DNA from 2 places in the Peribacillus sp. YIM B13472 genome. Region 2 is predicted to be linked to the other one. Evidence: riboswitches for the same ligand, from Rfam matches in the RefSeq annotation. Region 2 holds a riboswitch; the other holds the start of a gene.
What was found. A riboswitch is a leader RNA that binds a small molecule or an ion and turns the genes downstream of it on or off. The one in region 2 is predicted to bind ZMP and ZTP.

Region 1: it holds a riboswitch for ZMP and ZTP, as region 2 does, so the genes downstream of both, ACFX4I_RS19110 (phosphoglycerate dehydrogenase) here and ACFX4I_RS11465 (glutamate/serine transporter AimA) in region 2, are expected to answer to the same signal.

Annotation. Positions count from the first base shown of each region.
Region 1 is NZ_JBHZPG010000028.1:29,328-37,020, reverse strand. Features, by position in the region: gene ACFX4I_RS19125 (PTS sugar transporter subunit IIA) at 68-559, shown strand; gene ACFX4I_RS19120 (VOC family protein) at 667-1,083, shown strand; gene ACFX4I_RS19115 (GNAT family N-acetyltransferase) at 1,164-1,679, opposite strand; ZMP/ZTP riboswitch at 2,035-2,113, shown strand; gene ACFX4I_RS19110 (phosphoglycerate dehydrogenase) at 2,251-3,450, shown strand; gene ACFX4I_RS19105 (DUF4405 domain-containing protein) at 3,839-4,735, shown strand; gene ACFX4I_RS19100 (hypothetical protein) at 4,889-5,362, opposite strand; gene ACFX4I_RS19095 (FixH family protein) at 5,596-6,066, opposite strand; gene ACFX4I_RS19090 (PepSY-associated TM helix domain-containing protein) at 6,094-7,437, opposite strand.
Region 2 is NZ_JBHZPG010000011.1:105,523-113,215, reverse strand. Features, by position in the region: gene ACFX4I_RS11490 (PfkB family carbohydrate kinase) at 133-975, shown strand; gene ACFX4I_RS11485 (GntR family transcriptional regulator) at 1,353-2,084, shown strand; partial or broken gene ACFX4I_RS11480 (amino acid permease) at 2,178-2,318, opposite strand; gene ACFX4I_RS11475 (STAS/SEC14 domain-containing protein) at 2,482-2,856, shown strand; partial or broken gene ACFX4I_RS11470 (IS110 family transposase) at 3,269-3,645, shown strand; ZMP/ZTP riboswitch at 4,027-4,105, shown strand; gene ACFX4I_RS11465 (glutamate/serine transporter AimA) at 4,162-5,754, shown strand; gene ACFX4I_RS11460 (hypothetical protein) at 6,364-7,023, shown strand; gene ACFX4I_RS11455 (complement C1q domain-containing protein) at 7,035-7,532, shown strand.

The DNA of each region.
Region 1 (7,693 bases), on a different contig from region 2:
TCAGAATTAACTGAATATTTAACATTTGATTGTGAGATTCAATACGATAGAGAAGGGTGGAAATAGTATGTTCAAAAAATTATTCAGTAAAAAAGAAAGTGTGGAACAGCTGCTTGCTCCTATTAATGGACAAGTAATAAATATTGAAGACGTTCCGGATCCGGTGTTTTCCGGTAAAATGATGGGGGACGGAATAGCGATACTTCCTGAGGAGGGGGTGGTCGTATCTCCAATCGATGCAGAAGTAATCCAGGTTTTTCATACCAAACATGCACTAGGCCTCCGTACAAAGCATGGCATTGAATTGTTGATTCATATTGGATTGGAAACAGTTAACCTTAATGGTGAGGGATTTGAAGTCCATGTCGCAGAAGGGCAAAATGTAAAAGCAGGAGACAAGCTTGTAACATTTGATATCGATTTTCTAAAATCCAAAGCTCCAAGCATCGTAACTCCGATTGTTATCACGAATGGCGAGCTAGTTGAAAAACTGGAAAAAACAAATGCCACCCAGACACAGATTAACGAAACGGAGATTCTGAGTGTTTATTTGAAGTAAAAGGAAGATTCCATGGAGATCTCTCCTTTTATGCTGCAAGCAGGATAATGGAAAAATGCAGCGAATAGTAGGTGTGTGAACAAATAAATAAAGCGAGGGTGAATTTGATGGGAGTTCAAGCAGAAAAGATTTTTGTAAACTTGCCTGTTAAAGATTTGGATGCCTCAGTAGAATTTTTCACAAAGGTTGGCTTTGAGTTTAACGAGCAAATGACCAATGAAAATGCGACATGCATGGTAATCAGCGAGTCCATATATGTCATGTTATTGGTGGAAGATTACTTTAAAACGTTTACCAAGAAGGAAATCCCGGATTCTGCAGCGAGCACGGAAGCCATCGTCGCCCTGTCCGTTAAAAGTAAGGAAGAAGTCGATGAGATCGTGAATAGGGCACTGGATGTTGGCGGAAAGCCTTTTAATGAAGCCATTGATCATGGTTTCATGTACGGTTGGAGTTTCCTGGATATCGACGGACATTCTTGGGAAGTATTTTACATGGACGAAAGCGGATTTAATCAAAATTAAATCAAAAGCAAGGCACAATCCTTCGTGAAGGACTGTGTCTTTTTTATAGTGTTAAGTAAGCGATCTTACCTGAAGTTTATTCATAATAATACTGGGCTAATATCCTTCCACACATAAATCAATAGATTCAAATCAGTGCCAGCCATTTTGATTTTTTCGGTTTTAAGCAATTCAGCACCAAATGCCTCATAGAAGTATCGAGATTTATTATCTTCAAGCACCTCAACGAAAATTGTCTTAAATCCCAGTTCGTCGAATTTAAAGAATAACTCTTTGATGAGTTTCTTGCCTATCCCCATTCTTTGAAAATTTTCTAGGATATATATCGCAGTTAAATCACCAGAATCCTCAACTTTATTATTTTCCCTTTTCCCGCCACTTATAAATCCCACTATCTTCCCCTCGTTATTTTCAGCTACATAAACATAATTTTCATCACTGGTTATATTCCTTTTCCATAATTCTTTCCTTTTCCCATAAGACAGATTATCTAAAAAATCACTCGGCATTATATCTTTATAAGTGGTTCTCCAGCAATCCACATGGACTATTGCTATACCTTCAGCATCAGCCACCGTTGCCTCTCTTATTAGCATATTGATTCCTCCTTTTTTTAGTTTGCTATACCACCTATTTTTTACTAATATTATCCATTTTGCAAGTAATACAAAGATATCTTAATTGTTTAACTATATAATTTACTATTTACAGTTGTAATAAAAGAATAATGAAACTCTCCATTTTTCGGAGATAAAACTAAAGTTTTCGTCGATATATTTCAAATTTCGGAGATAAAACTAAAGTTTTCGTCGATATGTTCCAAATTTCGGAGATAAAACTGTAAGTTTCGTCGATATTTCTGGTGAGTTGTGGCTTCTGCAAAAAAAGAGATAAACCTATAAAATGATATTGAAGATTGCTGAATAGTTTGATAGAATAAAATAAATGAAAAAGACTATGTGCAACTGGCGAAACACGGATAACCGTGAGGGAACACATAGTGTCGTAGCCGTTCGCCTGGGCAGAGGTAAGGGATTTTATCCCTTGCCTCTTTCTGTATATTAATAGATAGTGAAGGTTTAAAGTATGCAGATTTTCATGGGCTTAAAAATCTTGTAAGTATTTTGAAATTTCAAAACTATCATGATCAAAAGAGGAGCAAACAAAATGAGCACATTACTTTTAGAAAAAGTCAAAACGATCAAAGCGTTAAATAATATTGCCGAAAGCGGGCTGAATGTATTCAATAAAGGCGATTTTAAGGTCGACAATGACAGTGAAAACCCTGATGCGATCGTTCTTCGCAGCTTTAACATGCATACTATGGAATTCGGCGATCAGTTAAAGGCAATCGCAAGGGCAGGGGCTGGAGTCAATAATATTCCGGTCGACAAATGCACCGAGCAAGGAATTGTCGTTTTCAATACACCTGGTGCTAACGCAAACGCTGTAAAAGAAATGGTGCTGACGTCATTAATGGCTTCATCTCGTAACCTTTTTGCAGGTGTGGCCTGGACAAAGACGCTTGAAGGCGAAGGAGAACAAATTCCAAAGCTTGTTGAAGCAGGAAAGAAACAATTCGTTGGTAAAGAAATCAAGGGGAAAACTCTTGGCGTAATCGGTTTAGGTGCAATCGGTGCACTTGTAGCGAATGATGCCCTGGATTTGGACATGGATGTCATTGGGTTTGACCCGTTCATCTCTGTTGATACAGCTTGGAACTTGTCCCGCAATGTACAGCGCGCCATGACGATTGAAGAATTGTTTGCAGAATCTGATTATATTACAGTACACGTTCCATTAACTGACGACACAAGAGGAATGTTTAACCAAGAAACATTCAGCATCATGAAGCCGGGCGTACATATCTTGAATTTCTCACGCGGCGAGCTAGTGAATGAAGATGATATGCAAGCTGCACTTGAAAGCGGAAAAGTAGGCAAGTTCATTACTGACTTCCCGAATGAAAACGTGTTGAAAATGAAAAATGTCGTTCCCATTCCGCATCTTGGTGCCTCTACGCTTGAATCAGAGGAAAACTGTGCCATCATGGCAGCTCGTCAGTTGAAGACCTTTTTAGAAACAGGGAACATCAAGAACTCTGTGAATTTCCCGAATACTTCCATTCCTTATACAGGAAACCGTCGTGTGGCAACTTTCCACGAAAACGTTCCGAACATGGTTGGGCAAATCACACTGGCTGTATCTGGCTTTAATCTGAACATTGCTGACATGGTTAACAGAAGCCGTGGGGGATATGCATATACGATCATCGACATCGAAGGTGAAGTAAACGGCGATATCATTCCTGGCTTGGAAGAAAAAATCAAACAAATCGAAGGTATCGTTACAACTCGTATTATCTAAATTAATTCAATTGATAAGTGAAAGCCTCAATTCCTTTAAGGAGTTGGGGCTTTTTAATTTTGTTGAATTTTTTTAGCAAAATGGCATTCATTCCTGCATCCTTTGGAACGTACGTACAGTTCAGGAACCTTATTAAAGAATCGCACCGGTTTTAACAACCACATTCAAGTAAGGAAGTTGTTAGTACTGTCTTCCAAGATAAAAATCCTCCCGTTAATTCTTTAACTTAAAAATCGTTTCTCCTTTGCTTTAGGCCTTAATAAAAAGTTAAGAAATACTCTGCATAATAAGTTTCACCACTTATGAAAAGGGAGGAGTTGTACATGGAACAGGTAGCACCTGAAACATATAAGAAAGCTTGGAGAAACTACATAGGAGGACAAAAAGTATGAAAAAGATGCTGTATGTTAAGCTTGGGTTAGATATTTTAATGGCCGTTACGTTCGTATTATTTTTTAATAAACAAGTATTAGGGGGATTAACGTTTCACGAAATTGCCGGGTTAGCTATTGCCATATTATTTTTCACCCATGTGTTGCTCAATTGGCAATGGGTAAAAAAAGTTACTATTAAATTATTTGACCGCAAGCTGCCTCTTGGAACAAAATTTGGTTACTTTTTAAACGTAATGTTGTTAATTACAATGACCTTCATTATGATCAGTGGTATTTTTATTTCAAGAGTTGTATTCCCGAATATCAACGTTGGAAATGAACAATGGTTTAAAGTTTCTCATATATCGATTTCGTGTTTAGCACTTATTTTAGTTGCAGCTCATGTTGGATTACATTGGAAATGGGTAATAAATGTTTTTAAAAATATGATTAACTTCAAAGCCCCGAAACCAAGCTTAGGAATTTTAGCAAGAGTGGCAACAGTTGCCTTATTAGTGTTTGGAGGCTATCAAATGTACTCAACACATTTCATCAGGCAGGTGCAAGGAGTTGCGAGCGTGTTTAATCTTTCTTCTTCACAAATGCCAGAAGGCGGCTTTAAAGGGGGAGAAAAACCGAACTTTCAAGATGGAGGCTTCGAAGGGGGAGAACGACCAAACCTTCCGGAAGGCGGCTTCGAAGAGGGCGATGGCCCATTTGAAAAAGCAAGCCTTTTAGAAGGTGGATTCAGAGGGGAAAAGGGTCACTTCGAAAGTTCGAACGCTTTAAGCGTTATCGTTACGTATTTTGGCATCATGTCTCTGTTTATCATTATCATTTATTATATTGAAAAATTTATAATGAACCATACACGGAAAAATAAAAAACGAACTATAGTGAAGGCGATTTAGCGAGTGTGTAAAAGTAATTTAGACTTCGTATGAGCATTCAACATAGCAAAGAACAAAATCAGTTACGAGACTAAAAGAAGTCCCAAGTGAAGGTAAACTACTTGGGACTTCTTTTAGTTGATAGAAGACGCTCTGTTCTACAGCTTACGTAAGCTAAAAATTTTGATTCTGCTGTTGATGAAGGATATTCGATGTTAAAAATGCTCCAACAGGAGGTAATTGCTCGGTATGGGCGTTACCGCTAACAGGAAATTGATTCAAAGCTATATCAGTGGTGGCAATCCAAGATCCAGACTCACCTGCTTGCAGAGAGGGGGGCTTCATAAGAAAACGTCCTTGTAGAATAAAATGCCGAATCCTAATCTGGTTATCATCAATTATGGTTAAATTGCCAGAGAATGTGGCATAAGGTGAATCAAATGAGATTTGTTTAGTGCTTTCATTCCAAAATCCATTAATCGGAATAGGTGTACCCCGAAAATTAACCGTACCAATTACCCTATTATCCGTAATAGAGTGAATGGCAAGTGTACCCCAAATGATCGTTCTGCCAGCTATTGAAGAGTGGATACCCCATACTGATGGGAATGGAAAGCTAACCGAAGCAGTACCCTGTGAAGTTACCAATGCTATGCCCTCCTTAAAGGTTCTTTATGTTCTGAGGAAGCTTCCTTGTTTAAAGGAACATTCCAGTATATGCAGCAGGAGCAGAATAATCCAATAAACAAAGGTGAAGTATTGCATCCCTGCCTGAAACTGCATTCTTTCCGATCAATAAAAACAACAAACAAAAAACGTGGTAAACAAACATCGATAAAAAATCCGGTCTTCAAGGGAAAACCGAATTTAAAATAAATTTTTTAATGATGATGTCCATGACTTTCTTCTTGTTTTTGCATCCCTGTTTGCAAGAATTTCAATTCACTTTCAGACAGTTTTCCTACGATAAACTGTTTTTGAGGCATAATGATTGAACCATCGTTACTAGCATGAACTTTTATATAGTATAGACCATCACTATCAAAGTTTTTACTTAAAGTATAAGTACCGTTTCCCTCTTCCTTAGCTTGTTCCATACTATATTTGAGCGAGCCATCTTGTTTCCATATCTCAAAATGAACATAATCTGCGTTTTCAACCATTTGACCACCTTGAGTAAGAACAGCCTTCATGGTCTCCTGGGTATTAACTGAAAAGGATTCTGGTATAATTATTTCAGCTTCAAGGGGTGTTTCTTCTTTGTATAGATTAGTGACATCCTTTTCAAGTGAACAAGCACTTAGAAATAAGCTGAAAATAAAGATTAAAGAAATACATATATATTTTTTCACGGCAAAAGCCACCCTTTACATTTCAAATTATGCATTCAAAAACTTCTTAACTGCAGAAATTCTTTTGATAATTAACCAGTCAATTAACCAAACAACAATAAGAGACAAACCAACTAAAGGAAACAAAATTCCTAGACCTATTAACAGAAAAAGAAAGAATTTCATGTTCTTTATAGGAGGAGCTTTTGGTGCACCGAATCCTTTTTTCGGCTTTCGCTTCCACCATAAATAAAAACCACTAAATGCAACAAGCATAATTCCTAAACATATAAGAAGGCTGATTATTTGGTTAATCAAACCAAATTGAGTCCCTTTATGCAAGGTAATTCCCCAAGCAACTATTTTTCCTATTAAACCGTAATGATCATAACGATAATCAGCTAGAACTGCACCGGAGTATTGGTCAATATGTATAGTCGCTTCATCTTGTGCTTTCGGTGGAAAAGCTGACAATGTATAAACGCCATCAGTTTCATTTGGAATATTAATGCTATAACTTGGATGCATACCCTCACGATTCGCTATCGTGACTACATCATCAATGGAGAGTGGGATAAAACCTTGAATATCTGAGATAGGTACATCTAAATTTTCTGCTGCCCAAGGTACATCTGCAATGTCTTTTGTTTTAATTGAGGATGTTGGAGCACTTCCTGTCCATATGGAAGGGGGATACCCAGATCCGGAATTGGTAGCTAACAATTGAAAATTACTTCCCCAAAAACCAGACCAAGGCAATCCTGTCATAATTAAAAATAACATGCCCGCAGTTATCCAAAAGGCAGGTACTGCATGTAAATCTCTTCTGAAATTATTTTTTCCTTTATTTATTCTTGGAAAAAGAACACCAGAAAGTCTTAGCTTACTTTTGGGATACCATAAATAAAGACCAGAAACAATTAACACAACTGCCCAACACGCAGCTAACTCTACAATTCTATCTCCCAAGGTGCCGGCCATCAGTTCACCATGAATTTCTTCGATTTTATCCATAATTCTGTCTTCATCATTTAACTCTCCAATAGTTTTACCTGTATACGGATCTATAAAAATGGTAAGGGACTCATTATTAGAAGTGATGCTTACTTCGCTTGAACGAGATGCATTTTCTCCAGGATGATACTTTGTCACTACTCCATCAGGGTAAAGTTTCTTCACTGTCTCAATCTGCTGGGATGCTGGTATCTTTTCTCCTTGCGGAATAACCTCTTGGTAGTTTTGATAAAGCACTTGTTCAATCTGTGGCTTAAATAAATAGATTGAGCCAGTAACTGCCAGAATAATAAGTAAGGGTGCGAAAATAATTCCAGCGTAAAAATGCCATCTCCATACTGTTCTATACAGAGAGGTGTTTTGTTGTTTAGTTTCCATTTATACAGAACCTCCAAGTAGTACTATTAAATTCACCTATATAGATGATAAAAGGAAATTGTGAGAAAAATATGAAATTTATTTTAAAAAAGGAAGTTTGTATTTGTTAAAGATGAAATGGTCATCGACTAAGAAGAACAACTGTAACTAAGGAGTGAACTTGCAGCAAGTAGTAGAGTAGGATTGGAATGAAGGGAAATGAGGTAAATACGGCGAAAGTAATATATAGAAATGTGTTGAAGATAAGCATCAAGAT
Region 2 (7,693 bases):
TGAAGATAAAAAGGGTCTTCTAGATTATTGAGTTAGGAAAAGTAAGATAACTTTCAATTAAATAATAGATTCTTCACTTTCATTGGAATTACTTACTTTTTAGATGAAATGTAGATGTTGAGGTGAAGGGAAATGAAGATAGTAGGGGTAGGGGACAATGTCGTTGATTATTATCAAGACCGTGGTGAAATTTATCCAGGCGGAAACGCTCTAAATATAGCTGTTTTATGTAAAAGGTATGGAGTGGAACAAAGCTCATATATTGGAGTTATCGGAAACGATATAGCGGCTGAGCATATTGTAAATAGCTTGAAAGCTGAAGGTGTTGATATCTCCAGGATTAGAAAAGCATATGGACCAAATGGGGAATCGGTTATCTCTCTTAACGAAAATAACGACCGCATCTTTGTCGGATCAAATAATGGAGGGGTACAAGGCCTAATAAAATTAAATTTTGATGAAAACGATCTTAACTATATTTCAACTCATGATCTTATGCATACAAGCTTGTATAGCCATATAGAACAAGATTTACCTATGCTGTCGAAAAAAATATCTATTTCTTTTGATTTTTCTTCACGACATGAAGAAGCATATCTTAAAGAGGTTTGCCCGTATCTTGATTATGGTTTTTTTTCAGGAAGTGAACTAAACGACTCACAGTGTATTGAATTAATGCATTATGCAAAAAAATTAGGAACTAAAATCATTGGAATTACAAGAGGAGAAAAAGGTGCTCTATTTTTAGTGGATGACCAAGTGTATAAACAGCCTATTGTGGAAGCTAAAGTGATTGACACCCTGGGAGCAGGTGATTCCTTCATTTCCATGTTTTTGGTCCATTATCATCAACATCATAATGTAACTGAGGCATTGAACCAGGCAGCAATAGCAGCCGCAAAAAACTGTGAAAGTTATGGTGCATTTGGATATGGATTAAGTAAAAAAACTAACCTTTCCAAAGACTTGGTATAATCTTTTAATGTGCATTTAAACTATAAGGGGCGGGAACTTTTATTATTTGAGTCCGCCTCTTATTGTATTTTATACGTACAATCAATAGATTGTTTACACAAATCTAACGTTCCAAACAGAGTTATATTATTCATTTTGAAGGGTTATTGATTGGAATTATTGAATCTATATTTTAAAAAGTTAATAAAATTATGAAAACAGTATAGCTATATAACAAGAAAATATGATTTTATATCTTATTAAAAGGTATTCTTTAAGTTGTTATGAGTTCTTGAGATATACTTCTTAATAGCTTTATGTTTAGGTTGTAAATCACTACTTATGTATATGTATTAGTAACATGGATAAATCGAAAAATATTAAGGATGATGTAGAATATGGAAAAGGGAATTGATGGAATTCCTTATTATCAAAAACTAAAAACAATGTTTATAGAGGAAATTAATAGTGGGAATCTTAAGTATGGTGACAAGATCCCTTCAGAGCGAGAGTTAGCTGAAAAGTTTAAAATAAGTAGAATGACAGCGAGACACGCGCTTTCTACCTTGGAAAGAGAAGGGTTTGTAGAACGAAGAGTAGGGGTAGGTACGTTCATTTCGAATCGTAAAATTCAATGGAACTTTATTACTGTAAATAGTTTTACAAAAGGGATGGAAGATAAAGGTTTAAAGCCCTCTACCGAGACAATATTTGCAAAAATAGAGACAGCAGATGAATTTCTGGCGAGTAAATTAAATATCTCTACGGGGGAAGAGATTTTTTCTTTAAAAAGATTAAGAATTGTTGATAATATCCCTGTTGCTATAGAATTAAGTCAAATACCATACAAATTTTGCTCACAAATAGAAGAGTATATATCTACCAAGGTTTCCTTGTACAAGGTATTAGATGAATTTTACGGATTAAAATTAACAAAGCAAAAACAGTATATGCGAATATCTTTGTCGGATCCGATTGAAAGTAAATTACTCAAAATAGGAAATGAAAACCCTTGCCTTTCAATTGAAGGCACCACTTATGATTCTTTCGAAAGACCTATCGAATATTATCAAATATTAGCAAGAGGAGATCTTGTTGAATTCTACTCAGAACCTACTAATCCTCAATGAAAATAAGCTCTAATTTTTTTCATTTATAAATTATCTATGCACTTATTCCGTAATTAACCAAAACCACCACAACTTCCATATAAGTTATGGTGGTTTTGGTGAGAACAAGCATATCGCATCCTCGTCTTTAGCTAATGTCACAAGTATATTGGTAACTGAAAAAAGTGAGGCTGTCATAGTTGAAAAGCCTGCGATGATGACTGCACCATTAAAAACATTGGGGAATATGCCTAGTTATACTACGATCATGGATTTACTTTATAAGCGAGTATTTGTGAGAAAATCGAATTAAACTGAGGGAGTTCCACAAGCACAGTGTATTCGAACTGTGCAACATTAAAATTTATGGTGCCTTCCATTATTTGGTTTATAATGATGGTAAGGAGTTGTTGTTTAATTGAATGTTAAAAATATAAGTACATCCATTTCTGAAGATATTATTATTACTAATTTGACAGGTTTCATAACCCTTGCTGATGTAAACACCTGGTTTAATTCATTTGAGAAAACGTGCTATTCATTTATTAGACAAGGAAAAAAGTATAAGTTGTTAGTTAATCGTAAAGGTTATACTCCAGAACATTTTTCTGTACAAAAATTGTGGAAAGACAAATTGTTCTCTAATAATATATTAGAGAACACCATTGCAGTCGCTTTTTTATTAGAAGAAGGGGATATTCTAATTCACCTTGAACAGTCTAATACCAAAGACAATGCAATGTTCTCAAGTAACTATGACCAATTAATTGACTGGCTTACTAAATATAAATAATGGATTTCTACTCCTAAGTTGCTGAAAGGTAACTTTTTTTATTGCACAGTTTGTGTCAACCCTACAATAATCCTTAATCAACTACCATGAAAATAAGTTTCTTTAAAAATGAAAAATGACAATACTTAAGAAGACCCTGCTCAATCGTTTAAAAAAAAGAGGAGAGCGTTAATAAATTAGCTTATAGATTAGGGTTGACTGGATTAAGGTCAGTATCAGTATTGACACTTCCTAACCATTTTCATTCTTTGTGGTGAATCGCCGATTTTTGCGATTCATGGATGGCTAACGGGGCAGCATTCCTGTAATAACTGAAAATGAAGTTTGAACGAAAAAAGACCTCTTGATAAAATGAATGTGTCCAGAGCTGGCCAGCTAAAAAGGACAAATACATCTATTTGGAGGCCTCACAATGAATTATAACCAAAATCATAAAATCTCTCAAATTACTTCTGAAACCTTAATTGTCGGAGTAGATATAGCCAAGCACAAGATTTTAGAGGTTTGGAACTAGGTAAAACGTGTTTCTTTGAAAATACGAAAGCAGGATTTCATTCGTTTCTAGATTGGATTACCCAACTTGTTAAAGGGTGTAAGTTAAATCAAGTGATTGTAGGCATGGAGCCAACCGGTCACTACTGGTTAAATCTAGCTCATCTTCTAAAAGAGAATAATATTAAATTCGTATCAGTCAATCCAATACATGTTAAACGAAGTAAAGATAATTCTCCTACTAAAAATGATGTGAAAAATGCTAAAGTCATTGCCCAATTGGTCAAAGACGGAAGATAAGCCGAACCAACGATACCACAAGGAGGTAATATAGGTATGGAGTATTCCAAGTATTTCCTCTGTTAGTTCATAAGATTTTAACTAACTGGTTCATTACTTCTGTGCAAATATTATAATTTGTAAAATACGAACGATTTATTTTGCGCATATAAGCTCTTAAAGGTTTTTAAGTATAATGTTAAAGAGAAATGATGATATTGATGTAGCATGTGTTCTGAAATTGAATGTTTGTTTTTAGGGCTTTAATCCACCTGATTTTTTCAAATCAAAATGAATTTTGTAGGTAATTACGAAAATTAAATAAGATTATATATAAAATATAAATGTTTTTCAAGTGTTGTGAAATTTTTAAAAATCCTATATACTAAAAAAAACTATTTTTCTATATGTAACTGGCGCAACATGGAGTACCATGGGGGAGCATATAGAGTATAAGCCGCGCGCCTGGGCAAACACTTGATTTATAAATAGATCAAGTGTTTTTTATTTTCCTAGGAAGAGGTGTAGGTAGAGATGAGTAATATGCATAGAAAGATGGGGACTTTTGCTTTAACTCTGACAGGTATTGGTTCTATTATCGGCTCAGGTTGGTTGTTCGGAGCGTGGAAAGCTGCCCAGATTGCTGGGCCAGCAGCTATTTTTTCTTGGATTATCGGTATGGTTGTAATTTTATTTATTGCATTATCTTACGCAGAGCTTGGGGCAATGTTTCCTGAAGCTGGAGGAATGGTTAAGTATCCTCAATATTCGCATGGCTCTTTTATTGGATTTTTAGCTGCGTGGGCGAACTGGATTTCTATCGCTTCGACTATTACCGTTGAGGCCATTGCTTCGGTACAATATATGAGTACGTGGCCTTGGGAATGGGCCAGATGGTCTCATTCTTTAGTTGATAACAATATCTTAACGACCAAAGGATTATTCATAGCTTCTTTATTATTATTGCTCTATTTCTTCATCAACTATTGGACAGTTAACCTTTTCGCTAAGGCAAATTCATTTATCACTATTTTTAAATTAATTGTTCCAGGTGTAATGGCAGGATCGTTATTTTTTGCTGGATTCCATGGTGAAAACTTTACAAGTTCTCAAGGAATCGCACCATATGGTTGGGCAAGCGTTTTAACAGCAGTAGCTACTTCTGGTATAGTGTTTGCGTTTAACGGATTTCAAAGTCCCGTTAATATGGCAGGCGAAGCGAAGTCGCCGAATAAGTCTATACCAATTGCTGTTATTGGGTCTATTCTAATTGCAGGATTTATATACGTTATTTTACAAGTTGTTTTTATTGGTGCAGTCGATCCGTCTATGATCGTAAACGGATGGAGTCATCTGAATTTTAATTCACCTTTTGCAGATTTGGCAATTGCTCTTAGCCTTAACTGGTTAGCGATTGTATTGTATGTAGATGCGTTTGTATCACCGTCTGGTTCAGGTACCACTTATACAGCTACAACTTCACGAATGCTTTATGGAATGCAGAAAAATGGGTACTTACCGAATATCTTTGGTACATTACATCCACTTTATGGTGTTCCCCGTCCAGCGATGTTATTAAACTTAGGTGTATGTTTTATCTTTTTATTTTTATTCCGCGGATGGGGCGTACTTGCTGAAGTGATTTCAGTTGCTACACTTATTTCGTATATCATGGGGCCGGTTGCATTGGCAACTTTAAGACGTACTGCTTCTCATTTTAACCGTCCTTTTCACTTAAAAGGTGCTTCCATTATTGCACCTTGTGGATTTGTTTTAGCATCGCTTACTTTATACTGGGCGCGTTGGCCATTAACAGGAGAAGTCGTTTTCATCATTGCCATTGGACTACCTATTTACTTTTATTATCAAGCTAAAAATAAATGGAATGGATTCAAAAAACAATTTTTATCAGGTGTTTGGCTGCTACTTTACTTAGGTTGTATGATTTTGATTTCTTATATTGGAAGTGAGAAGTTCGGCGGAAAAAATATTCTTACATTTGGCTGGGATATGGTGGTCATCGCATGTCTGGCACTCTGCTTCTATTGGTGGGGAGTTAAGAGCGGGATTAAAACAGAATACATGGCTGAGGCTGAAAAAATCAACAAAGAATTTATCAATAAATAACTCTTAGTGTGGACACAGCTATATGAGTAAAAAGAAAACATGGTTACTTTATGACCATGTTTTTTTATTTTATTAAAAAGTGTTCGGAAATTGGAACTAATGAAAAATTAAACTTTTACCACACGTTTATATCCAATCCCGCTGAATAATGGATTGGCAGGAAGTACAAACATTTCATCTCCCAAGTCTAGTTTTAGTTCATTAAAAGAAAAAAGGAGAGTACATACATGACTAATATGTACTCTCCTTTATTTATTAAGGTCTTTTATAATTAGGTCTAGATAACTTTAGTTCAGTAATGAAATCATTGTCCTCGAAGGGTTGCTCTTTTTTTGTGCAAGAGCATTGGAGAAATAAACAAAGTTACCACCTCAAAATAATTGTAACACTTATAAAACAACATTTTCTGAGGTAGATATTAAAATCAAATGGAAAATTATTGATAAATCCATTTTTTCATACATAAAGCCCACCTGTCTTAAGTATCAAAAATCAAAATAGGGAGAGTGCTCATTCATTTTTTGAAAATGTTCATATGATAGGAATCAGGGATAATTGTCCAAAAGAATGCGACCTTGAAAAGTAACTTAAAGTATAGCAAAAAAAGGAGTGATATTTCTATGTCTTATCACGATGATTGTTGTAAGAAGAAAAAACGCTGCGATTATGACCATCACGCTGATTGTTGTAAGAAGGAAAAACGCTGCGATTATGACCATCACGCTGATTGTTGTAAGAAGGAAAAACGCTGCGATTATGATCATCACGCTGATTGTTGTAAGAAAAAAAAACGCTGCGATTATGACCATCACACTGATTGTTATAAGAAGGGAAAACGCTGCGATTATGACCATCACGATGATTGTTGTAAGAACGGAAAACGCTGCGAAAATGACCATCACGCTGATTGTTGTAAGAACGGAAAACGCTGCGATTATGACCATCACGCTGATTGTTGTAAGAAGAACAAATGCTGCGATTATGGCCATCACGCTGATTGTTGTAAGAAGGAAAAACGCTGCGAAAATGACCATCACGCTGATTGTTGTAAGAAGGAAAAACGCTGCGAAAATGACCATCACGCTGATTGTTGTAAGAAGAAAAAACGCTGCGATTATGACCATCACGCTGATTGTTGTAAGAAGGAAAAATGCTGCGATTATGACCATCATGCTGATTGTTGTAAGAGGGAAAATATTCAATTCCAACTTCAACAACAGCAACTTCAGGACCGGACTCAAAATGATACCGATATTATTTCAAACGTAGGTAATCCAGTTGTGAATGTAAATGTATCCAATGATACTTCACCAAATGGCGTCTCTATTCCACAAACTAATTCAGCTTTTAGTGCAGCTACCCAAGGTTCAACTGTTCTTCAACCACTAGCTGGAACACTTCCTTTAGCTAAGGTGTTTTTTCCAAATGAACTACTTGACTTAGGAAATGAATATGACCCATCTACTTCAACCTTCATCGCAAAAAATTCAGGTGTATATCTTTTTATCACATCTCTTAATTTTTTCCCTGATCATATCGGGGTTCCTTATCAGGTTCGAGTTCAAATTCAAGTTAATGGTTCATCAGTCGGTACTGATGATGAATTTACTAGAGGCGATTCTGGTGATTTCACTCTAGTTATATCACTTAGTGCCAAAGTGAATTTAAATGCCGGAGATACCGTAGAAGTTTTTGCTTCAAGTACAACTCCGGGTGTCCTTTTGCCAGGGAAAGCAACTCGCTTTGAAGGAGCTAGATTCCCGTCTCCTACAGCATAAATAAAAAAAGGCTTAAATAAAATTTGAGTAATGTTACAGATTAACCGGGAAAAGTTGGTTATAGCAGTGAGTGCGGTAGAGGTAACTACATTCACTCCATCTACCATTCCGGTTTTTTTGCATCTAGATTTTGGGTTTATGCCAATTAAAGAACATAAATA